Linked DNA regions of Pseudoduganella dura. The protein of the gene in region 2 interacts with the protein of the main gene of each other region in a pairwise test. Links are inferred from orthologs where the notes say so. Each region holds a gene or a part of one and is shown on either strand. Other genes may lie near its edges.

The links. Proteins that work in one complex are often made in the same cells at the same time.
Region 1: the proteins of GJV26_RS09530 (region 2) and bioB interact in binary tests that used the Escherichia coli proteins (3 or more experiments, as listed by UniProt). The link is inferred for Pseudoduganella dura from one-to-one orthologs.

What each region holds. Positions count from the first base shown.
Region 1 is NZ_WNWM01000002.1:3,231,689-3,237,187, reverse strand. Bases 1,242-4,021 are described here. They hold bioB (biotin synthase BioB), read left to right. Parts: upstream 1,242-2,001; coding sequence 2,002-3,042; downstream 3,043-4,021. Other genes in these bases: GJV26_RS14180 (acetyl/propionyl/methylcrotonyl-CoA carboxylase subunit alpha), read left to right, coding at 3,104-4,021; bioD (dethiobiotin synthase), read left to right, coding at 1,242-1,931. In the rest of the region: bioF (8-amino-7-oxononanoate synthase), read left to right, coding at 1-1,120; more of bioD, read left to right, coding at 1,110-1,241; more of GJV26_RS14180, read left to right, coding at 4,022-5,125; GJV26_RS14175 (2-hydroxyacid dehydrogenase), read left to right, coding at 5,136-5,499. UniProt on the Escherichia coli protein: Catalyzes the conversion of dethiobiotin (DTB) to biotin by the insertion of a sulfur atom into dethiobiotin via a radical-based mechanism.
Region 2 is NZ_WNWM01000002.1:2,161,637-2,167,130, forward strand. What follows is about bases 1,683-4,457. They hold GJV26_RS09530 (class II glutamine amidotransferase), read right to left. Parts: upstream 3,586-4,457; coding sequence 2,779-3,585; downstream 1,683-2,778. Other genes in these bases: GJV26_RS09525 (EAL and HDOD domain-containing protein), read right to left, coding at 1,683-2,751; GJV26_RS09535 (BTH_I0359 family protein), read right to left, coding at 3,719-3,976; GJV26_RS30180 (P-loop NTPase family protein), read right to left, coding at 4,121-4,402. Also shown: GJV26_RS09515 (ABC transporter permease), read right to left, coding at 1-375; GJV26_RS09520 (ABC transporter ATP-binding protein), read right to left, coding at 386-1,375; more of GJV26_RS09525, read right to left, coding at 1,444-1,682; GJV26_RS09545 (response regulator), read right to left, coding at 4,585-5,307; GJV26_RS09550 (sensor histidine kinase), read right to left, coding at 5,389-5,494.

The DNA.
Region 1 (5,499 bases), 1.1 Mb from region 2 along the record:
CGGCCCGCGCGCGACGGTCGACGGGCGCGAGCTGCTGGCCTTCTGCAGCAACGATTACCTGGGCCTGGCCGCGCATCCCGCCATCACGGCCGCGCTGCGCGAAGGCACGCAACTCTATGGCGCCGGCAGCGGCGCCTCGCACCTGATCAGCGGCCACGGCCGCGCCCATGCAGTGCTGGAAGAACGGCTGGCGGACTTCGCCGGCCCGCACCTCGTCGAGGCGCGGGCGCTGTACTTCAGCACCGGCTACATGGCCAACCTGGCCGTGCTGACGGCGCTGGCGGCGGGCGACAGCGACACGGAAATCTTCAGCGAGGCGCTGAACCACGCCTCGCTGATCGATGGCGCCCGGCTGGCCCGCACCACCGTCAAGGTGTACCCGCATGCGAACGTGGAAGCGCTCGACGAACTGCTGGGCACGAGCCGCGCCGGCAACAAGATCGTCGTCACCGATTCGGTGTTTTCGATGGACGGCAACCTGGCGCCCCTGCCGGAGCTGCTGGCGCTGTGCGAGAAGCATGGCGCCTGGCTCATCGTCGACGATGCGCACGGCTTCGGCACGCTGGGCGAGAACGGCCGGGGCGCCCTCGAACACTTCGGCCTGCGCTCGCCTTACCTCGTCTACGTGGGCACGCTGGGCAAGGCCGCCGGCGTGGCCGGCGCATTCGTCGCCGCGCACGCCACCGTGATCGAAACGCTGGTCCAGCGCGCCCGGCCCTATATCTTCACCACGGCCGCGCCGCCGGCGCTGGCCCACGCGCTGCTGACGAGCCTGGACATCATCGCCGGCAGCGAGGGCCAGGACCGCCGGTCGCACCTGGCCCGTTTGGTGGCACAATGGCACGATGGCCTGCGGTTGACGGGCTGGAGCGCGCTGCCGTCGCAGACCGCGATCCAGCCGGTCGTCATCGGTGCCAACGACGCGACGATGGCCGCCGCGGCGGCACTGTACGAGCGCGGCATCTGGGTCGGCGGCATCCGCCCGCCCACGGTGCCGGCCAATTCGGCGCGGCTGCGCGTGACGCTGTCCGCCGGTCATGCAGAGGCCGACGTGGCACTGCTGGTCGACGCAATCAATGAAGTGAATGCCCACATGGAAAGGAGCCGCGATGGCACTTGAAGACCCGGTGATCGCTCCCGTAAAGGAAGGTGCCGCCAGCGTTGTGGCGCATGTCGACGATGAGCCGGCGCCCGCAACCCAGGCGGCGCTGGCCGCGAAAGGCTTGCCGCCCCGCTTCTCCTGCTTCGTGACCGGCACGGATACCGAAATCGGCAAGACGCTGGTCTCGTCCGCGCTGCTGCATGCGCTGGTGCGCCAGGGCGTGAAGGCCTGCGGCATGAAACCCGTGGCGGCCGGCGCCGTGCTGCGCGACGGCGAGCTGCACAACGACGATTGCGACCAGCTGGCCGCGGCCGGCAACGTGCACCTGCTGCAGTCGATCACCACGCCGTTCCTGCTGAAGGAACCGGCCGCGCCGCATATCGCCGCCGAGCTGGAAGGCATCGTGATCGACCCGGTGCCGATCCTGGCGGCCTACGTGGAAATCGCCGCCGCCAGCGATGCATCGGTGGTCGAAGGCGTGGGCGGCTTCCGCGTGCCGCTCACCGACGACTACGATACCGCCGACCTGGCGCAGCAGCTCGCCCTGCCGGTGGTGCTGGTGGTGGGCATGCGCCTGGGCTGCATCAACCATGCGCTGCTGACCGTGGAGGCGATCGCCGCGCGCGGGCTGCAGCTGGTGGGCTGGGTGGCCAACGCGCTGGAGCCGGAGATGACGTTCGCCGACGAGAATATCGAGGCGCTTGCCGACCGCATTCCGGCACCGCTGCTGGGCCGCGTGCCGCGCCTGGCCGAACCGACTGCCGCCGCCGCGGCCGAACATCTCGATTTCACGGTGCTGCCCAACTGGCCGGCCCGCCGTGACCCGTAACAAGCAACACCCGACACGCAACACCCGTGACACGCAACGCGCAACACGAATGAACACTAAGGAAAACACGATGTCCCTGCATGAACCGAAAACCGTCGCCCTGCACCGCCCGACCGCGCCGATCACGCTGCCCGAAGCGGCCACCTGGCCGCGCGAGGATGTGCTGGCCCTGTTCGAACTGCCGTTCAACGAGCTGATGTTCCGTGCCCAGGAGGCGCACCGCGCCAACTTCCCGGACGGCGACGTGGAACTGGCCACGCTGCTGTCGATCAAGACCGGCGGCTGCGAAGAGGACTGCGGCTATTGCCCGCAGGCCGCGCGCTACGATACCGGCGTTGAAGCGAAGAAGATCCTCGATACCGAAACCGTGCTGGAAGCGGCGAAGCAGGCCAAGGAAAACGGCGCCACCCGCTTCTGCATGGGCGCCGCGTGGCGCAGCCCGAAGGACCGCGACATGGACAAGGTCGAGACCATGGTCCGCGAAGTCAAGGCGCTGGGCCTGGAAACCTGCGCCACGCTGGGCATGCTGGAAGCGGACCAGGCCGAACGCCTGAAGGCCGCCGGCCTCGATTACTACAACCACAACCTGGATACGGCACCGGAGTTCTACGACAACGTGATTTCCACCCGCCAGTACCAGGACCGCCTCGATACGCTGGGCCACGTGCGCAGCGCCGGCCTGAAGGTGTGCTGCGGCGGCATCGTTGGCATGGGTGAAACGCGCGACCAGCGCGCCGGCCTGATCGCGCAGCTGGCGAACCTGAACCCGTATCCGGAATCGGTGCCGATCAACCACCTGGTGCAGGTGGAAGGCACGCCGCTGCACGGCCTGGATCGCCTCGACCCGCTGGAATTCGTGCGCACCATCGCCGTGGCCCGGATCACGATGCCGAAGGCGCGCGTGCGCCTGTCCGCCGGCCGCCGCGAACTGGGCGAAGCGGTGCAGGCCATGTGCTTCATGGCCGGCGCCAACTCGATCTTCTACGGCGACAAGCTGCTGACCACCGACAACCCGGAAGCGAACGACGACCGCGCGCTGCTGGACAAGCTGGGCCTGCGCACGCGCGCCGCCACGCTGGAATCGGTGCAGAAGGAAGCCTGCGGCTGCTGAGTAAGAACGCCAGCGCCCCGGCAGAGGGCGCGGCACCGCTCAACGATTACGGAGACACCCCATGTTCAAGAAAATTCTGATCGCCAACCGCGGCGAGATCGCCTGCCGCGTGGCCGCCACCGCCCGCAGGATGGGCATCCGCACCGTGGCCGTGTATTCCGAAGCGGACGCCAACGCAAAGCACGTGGCCGTCTGCGACGAGGCCGTGCTGCTGGGCCCCGCCCCCGCCAAGGAAAGCTACCTGTGCGGCGAGAAGATCATCGCCATCGCGCTGGCCACCGGCGCCGAAGCGATCCATCCCGGTTATGGTTTCCTCTCCGAGAACGCCGAGTTCGCGGAACGCTGCCATGAGGCGGGCCTGGTGTTCATCGGCCCGCCGGCCGCGGCGATGCGGGCGATGGGCTCGAAGTCGGCGGCGAAATCGCTGATGGAAAAAGCCGGCGTGCCGCTGGTGCCCGGCTACCACGGCGACGACCAGGATGCCGGGCTGCTGCAGCGCGAAGCGGACCGCATCGGCTATCCGGTGCTGCTGAAGGCTTCCGCCGGCGGCGGCGGCAAGGGCATGCGCGTGGTCGAGAATGCCGCAAGCCTGAAGGAGGCGCTGGCCTCGTGCAAGCGCGAGGCGATCAGCTCGTTCGGCGACGACAAGGTGCTGGCCGAAAAATACCTGCAGCGCCCCCGCCACATCGAGATCCAGGTATTCGCCGACACGCACGGCAACTGCATCTACCTGTTCGAACGCGACTGCTCGGTGCAGCGCCGGCACCAGAAGGTGCTGGAAGAAGCGCCGGCGCCGGGCATGACCGCCGAACGCCGCGCGGCGATGGGCGACGCGGCCGTGGCCGCCGCGAAGGCGGTCGGCTACGTGGGCGCCGGCACCGTGGAGTTCATCGCAAACCAGGACGGCAGCTTCTACTTCATGGAGATGAACACCCGGCTGCAGGTCGAGCACCCGGTCACCGAAATGATCACCGGCACCGACCTGGTCGAATGGCAGTTGCGCGTGGCGGCCGGCGAGCCGCTGCCGAAACGGCAGGACGACCTGAAAATCCACGGCCATGCGCTGGAAGCCCGGATCTACGCGGAAAACCCCGACAAGGGATTCCTCCCGTCGATCGGCACGCTGCGCCACCTCGACACGCCGGATGCGGTGCAGTTCGAAGTGGGCGGCACCCCCGGCCTCCCTGCCGCGGTGCGCGTCGATTCGGGCGTGCGCGAAGGCGATGCGATCTCGCCGTTCTACGACCCGATGATCGCCAAGCTGATCGTCTGGGGCGCCGACCGCAAGCAGGCCCTGGCGCGCATGGCGCAGGCGCTCACGCAGTACCAGATCGTGGGGCTGGCCGGCAACGTGGCGTTCCTCAAGCGCCTGGTGGAAAGCGATGCGTTCGCCAACGCCGACCTGGATACGGGCCTGATCGAGCGTAACGCCGGGGTGTTGTTCCCGCCGGCGCGCTCGGTGCCGGTGGCGGCGCTGGCACTGGCCGCCGTGGCGCTGATCGGACACGAGACGGCGCAGGCGCGCGGCACGAATCCGGGCGACCCATGGAGCAATGCGCTGGGCTGGCGCCTGAACGCGCGCTATGCCCGCACGCTGGCATTCCGCGACGAAGCGGGCAAGGACTACGCGCCCGTGTTCACGTACCTGCCGCACGGCTGGGAGCTGGGCATTCGCGGCCTGGCCGTCGACGTGGCGCTGCTGGCGCGCGATGGCGCCGACCTGTCGGTGCGGCTCGGCGATGCGTCGGTGCACGGCACCGTGCGCCGCGATGGCGACACGTTCCACGTCTTTACCGGCGGCGGCCACCATGTGCTGCATTACCAGGACCCGATGGCGCATGCCGGCGAGAGCGAAGCCGAAGGCGGGCGCCTCACCGCGCCGATGCCGGGCAAGGTGGTCGCCGTGCTGGCGGCGCAGGGGCAGGACGTGAAGAAAGGCGAGCCGCTCGTCATCATGGAAGCGATGAAGATGGAACACACGATCACCGCGCCGCACGACGGCACGGTGGATGAGATCTTGTATGCGGTGGGCGACCAGGTGACGGACGGCGCGCCGCTGCTGGCCTTTCGCGCCGCCGCCTGAGGAGAACTGAATGCGCATCCTTTTGTACCGCAGCGATGGCAACGTCGCCCCGTGGGCCGACGACTTCGCGCGCAACCTGCCGGGGGCGCAATGCGTGACGTGGAGCGGCGGCGACAAGCTGCCGCCCTGCGATTACGCCGTGGTCTGGGCGCCTCCCGAGGCGATGCTGCGCGAACTGGCCGAAGTGAAGGCGATCTTCCTGATGGGCGCCGGCGCCGATGCGCTGCTGAAGAATGGCGCCCTGCCCCGCCACGTGCCGGTCGTGCGCCTGGGCGATGCCGGCATGGGTGTGCAGATGGGCGAATACGTCGTCCACGCGGTGCTGCGCCATTTCCGCCGCTTCGACCAGTACGACGACCAGGCCGCCGTGGGCG
Region 2 (5,494 bases):
GGGTTTTTCGCCGGCGCCGAACAGCGCGCCGCCGGCTGCGCCGCCAAAGCCATCCGGGATCACGACGGCAACGGTGACCTTGCCGGCGGCGACCCTGGCCCTGGCTTCCTGCAGCGTCAGCTCCTGCACGCGCAGGCTGGGCTCCGCCTTCAGGCCGGCCGCGATTTTCAAGCCGATATCGGAACTGTCCTGCTGCACCAGGGCGATGTCGATCTTGCCGGTCTGCCCCCTGCCCGAGCCGCCGCCACCGCCGCCGAACAGCGCGCCGAAGAACGCGGCCACGATGACGGGAACCAGCAGGTGGATCGCCAGCGCGCGGCGGTCGTTGATGTACAGCTTCAGGTCCTTGCGGATCAGGGCGAGGATGGCGGTCATGGCGGTTCCTTCAGTCGCGCAGCGTGCGGCCGGTGAGGTCGAGGAACACATCCTCGAGACGCGCACGCGCGGTGGCGAAGTGCACCGGCACCTGCCCCCGTTCGCGCAGCCAGTCGAGCACGGCGATGGCGTGCGCGCCGTCCTGCAGGCGTATGTCGAGTGCGGCGCCGGTGCCCTGCACGCCGGCGACACCCGGCAGCTGCGCCAGCGCGGCGGCCAGCGCGGCGGCCAGCGGTCCGGCCAGCTCGACATGCAGCGCGGCCCGGGCCGGCAGTCGCGCATACAGCGCGGCCGGGCTGTCGTCCGCCAGCACCCGGCCATTGTCGATGATCACGATGTGATCGGCCAGCCGCTCCACCTCTTCCATGTAGTGGCTCGTGTAGACGAGCGTGGTACCCGCGCGCTGCAGCGCTTCGAGCGTGTCGAAGATCGCGTTGCGGCTTTGCGGGTCGATGCCCACGGTGGGTTCGTCGAGGATCAGCAGCGCCGGCTCGTGCAGCAGCGCGGCGGCGATATTCAGGCGCCGCTTCATGCCGCCGGAGAACGTGGCGGGCTTGTCGCGCGCGCGGTCGGCCAGCCCCACCAGCGCCAGTACCGCGCCGCAGCGGCCAGCCAGGGCCGCGCCCTTCAGTCCGTACAGCGCGCCGAACAGCTTCAGGTTGTCGAGGGCGGACAGGTCGTCGTACAGCGCCAGCTCCTGCGGCACCAGGCCGATGCGGCGCCGCGTGTCATGGTGGCCGGTACCGGTCGGCCGGCCATCCACCAGCACCTCGCCGGCATCGGCATCGAGAATGCCGGCGATGATGCCGACGATCGTCGATTTGCCCGCGCCGTTCGGACCCAGCAAGCCCACCGTCTGGCCGCGCCGCGCCTGGAACGATGCGCCATCCACGGCACGCCGGCCGCCATAGGCCTTGGCCAGGTTGCGTACCTCCAGCAGTACCTCCGCCGCCCCTCCCTGCCCTGCTTCCTGTCCTGCCTCCTGCCTTGCTACCCGCATCACTTTCCCTCACGTGAAAACGGCACCGCCCATGCGATGCCGTCTGTTCGTCAAGCGTTGCGCACCGGTCAGGTCGCGTAGCGCACCACGTTGTCGCTCCACTCGAACGCGGACATTTCCAGTTCCACCAGGTCATCGGTCGACATTTCGAGGTCGCGCAGCGCCGGCATGATGGCCTCTTCCATGTCTTCGATGCGCTCGATGCATTCGGCCAGCTTCAGCAGCTCGCCGAAGAAACCGGTGCGGTATTGCAGCGCTTCCGCCACTTCGTCGCCGACGGCGATCTGCATCAGCAGTTCGGCCATCGGAATCGAGAACAGCGTGTCCATGAGAGACATGATGCCGACCGTGAACGCGATATCGGCCACGTGGCGGTGCGCCGGACGCAGCTTGTGCGCCAGCAGTTCCAGCAGCCGGCCGCGGGTGGTCGCCAGCATCAGCAGCGGCGTTTGCCCGCCGCCCCGCTTGCCGGGTTCCGCATACAGCATGATCTGCAACCAGCGCTGCAGCTGGCGGCGGCCCAGGATCGTCACGGCCTGGCTCAGCGAATCGATGCGCTGGCGGGCGCCCACGGCCGGCGTGTTGACCAGGCGCAGCAGGTTCATCGCCAGCGACGCGTCGCGCTTGATGGCGCGCTCGATCACGATATTGTCGGCATCGGATACCACGAGCGTCATCAGTTCCATCACCGCCAGTTGCGACGGCGACAGCTTCTTGCCGCTCATGATGAGCGGCCTGGCGAAGTAGTAGCCCTGGAAGTAATCGAAGCCCAGGTCGAGACATGCCGTGAACTCCTCGCGCGTTTCCACCTTTTCCGCGACCAGCCGCTTGCCGTCGCCCTTCAGGCGCGTGGCCAGGGCGGCCAGCGCATCGGGTGGCAGGCCGTCCTGCCGCCCATGCTCCAGGCCGCGCATGCTCAGCTTGACGAACTGCGTCATCGGCAGCATTGCCTGCAATTGCGCGCTGTCGCCGCGCACGTCGTCGAGCGCGAACTGGAAGCCGTGGCCGGCCAGGTCCGCCATCCGCGCGAGCACCGCCGGCGTGGCCTGCAGCGTCTCGACGATTTCCAGCACGATCTTCTCACGCGGCAGGAAACCGAAGATGTCGCTCATCAGCGCACCTTCGTCGACGTTGACGAAACCGAGGCCGTCGCCGATCACCTTTTCCACCCCCAGCTGCGACGCGTGCGCCAGCACGGCGGCGGTGGCCGACAATTCACTGGTATCGATTTGCGCCGGCCCGACCGGCCCGTTACGGAACAGCAGTTCATAGCCGAACAGCGCGCCGCCGCGGTCGAGGATTGGCTGGCGGCCGAGATAGAACTCGCGCACGCGCAGGGAGCGGGAAAGGTCGGCGGTGCCGGACAGGTCGATCATGGGAAAACGTTCTCTCTATTCTTTTGTTTATTCTGACATTCCCGGCGCGGCCGTTGGTGGAAATATGTTTTTCTGAGGTAATCCATCCACAAAACACAGCATTTCGCCGGCTGCGCACGCGGTCCAGCGCTCGTTGGTGGTGAGCGGCTGCGTGACGATGATCGCCACCCGGTCGTGCGGCGTGGTCACCTGGGAAAAGTCCACGCGCACATCCTCGTCCGACAGGATCGCGGTATCGAACGGGTGCTGGCGCACCAGCCAGAACAAATTCGTGGAGCAATGCGCGAACAGTGCCGAGCCGTCGGACAGCATCATGTTGAATGTGCCATGGGCGGCGACATGGGGCACCAGCCGGCCCAGCGCCGCGGCGATCTCGGCCAGCGCCGGGCGGGTGTCGCCGAAACGCCTGCGCAATTCCTGCAACAGCCAGCAAAAGGCACGCTCGCTGTCGGTGGTACCGACCGGGCGGTAGGGACCGTCGAGTGGAGGATTGAACCCCTTCAGGTCGCCGTTATGGGCAAACACCCAATACCGGCCCCACAGTTCGCGCATGAACGGATGGCAGTTCTCGAGCGAGACCTCGCCCTGCGTGGCCTTGCGGATATGGGCGATGACGTTGCGTGACTTGATCGGATACGTCTTGATCAGCGTGGCCACCGGCGAATCGACGGCAGGCTGGTGATCGACGAAATGGCGCACGCCGGCGCCTTCGAAGAAGGCGATGCCCCAGCCATCGTGGTGGACATCGGTACGGCCGCCGCGCAGGGCGAAGCCGGTAAAGCTGAACACAATGTCGGTCGGCACATTGCAGTTCATTCCCAGGAGTTGGCACATGGTATGACGTGGTAAGGTCTTGCCGACCGTCACCTTACCACAGGTGCGCCTCCGGTTGATCGGGGAGCGCGGACCGGCGAAGCTGCCAGCTGGCGATAAAACCCGTCAGCGCGGCAGAGTCAGTACAGCAGGGTCAGTGCAACAGTACGGGCTGGCTCATCAGCGAATCGTAGTTGCCGAGGAATTCGTCGATTTCCTCCATCGTGGGTTCGTTGGCGATGAGCTGGTTGACGTCGCGCCGGAAATTCTGCGCCAGCACGCCGGCGATGAAGATTTCGCGCTTGCCGCCCTTGTCGACAATTTCATAACCGCCGAAACGCAACGATTCGAGATCGCGATCAGGTCCGAATTCGACGACGCTGTACTGCTCGCTGTTATAGATGAGGTTCATATCGCTTCCTTCTCTCAAGGGCAGAACCGGCAGGTTCCGTATAGTGGGCTTCGCACTCTGTACAGCTCGTATAGCGTTTGCAGTGTAGCGTTTGATATCGAAATGGGGCTGTGCCAGCCCATTTCAAGAGGCGTGCCGGCGAAGTCAGGAAGCGTTGACAGGTGCCGCGACATCGTCGCAGAGGGACAGCAGCGTATCGTAGGGCGGCGCCGACAACATCGCGCGCAACTGTCCGACATGGGTGGCATCAGCCAGGCTGATAAAAAGCTGCGCCGGCGGGCGCCGCAAGAGACGATTCAATGTAACACGCAACACCACGTTCCCGGCGCAACATAGGCAACCGGGCGCGATCCGGTGCATTTGCACGCCGGCCACGTCGGCGAGCGGGGAATGCGGGTCGGCCAGGCCTTCGACGATGACCGCCACCGGCCCGGGTATCGCGGATGGAGAGGCGGCATTCGGGGAAGCGCTCGATGGGGCAATCCCGGACGAAGGGCCGCCGGGGGCGGCGCAGGTCGCCGGGACGACGGCCAGGCGCGCAGCGATCGACGTTTCGCGATCGAGCGCGCACCGGCCGGTCACCAGTGTGGCAGGTACCCTGGACAATTTCAGACTTGCTGGTTCTTCTTGGCGAGCTTGCCCGGTTCCACGCCGAGCTGCTTGAGCTTGCGATAAAGGTGGGTGCGTTCCAGGCCGGTTTTTTCCGCCACCCGCGTCATGCTGCCGCCCTCGCGCCCCAGGTGGTGTTCGAAGTACATGCGCTCGAACGCATCGCGCGCCTCGCGCAGCGGCAGGTCGAACGACAGGCTGAACATGTGGCCTTCGCCGCCGCTGCCGCGCGCCACGGCGATGCCATGCGCGCCCTGCGGCGGCGCCGGCTGCGCGCCGAAACTCGGTGGCGCCGCTTCCTCGACCGGCGGCAAGGCGGCCGGGCGCTGCGCCATCACCGGCGGGCGCGCCACTTCCTGCCCACGCGCCAGGCCCGCCTGCACGGCCTTGAGCAGCTTTTGCATCGCAATCGGCTTTTCGAGGAAATTGAGCGCGCCGATGCGGGTGGCCTCGACCGCCGTATCGATCGTTGCGTGGCCGGACATCATAATGACCGGCATCGTCAACAGGCCATCGCGCTGCCATTCCTTCAACAGCGTGACACCGTCAGTATCGGGCATCCAGATATCGAGCAGCACCAGGTCCGGCGCTCCGGCGGCGCGGGCCTGGCGGGCCTGTTGCGCGTTCTCCGCCAGCGTGACCGCGTGTCCCTCGTCACCGAGGATTTCCGAGAGAAGCTCGCGGATACCCATTTCATCATCAACTACGAGAATATTTGCCATCTATGCCTGCCCTTCTGTTCTTTTTCGCCGGCTGCCCGGCCTTGTTCTGGTACTGACAATGATTTTATTCAGGCTTCAATATTATGCCAACTGCACCGGTGCCAACTTTAACAGCAAAATCAGTACCGAAGCGCCACAACCGTCCGGATGGTTCTGGATATCGATCCTCCCCCCGTGCTCGTCGATG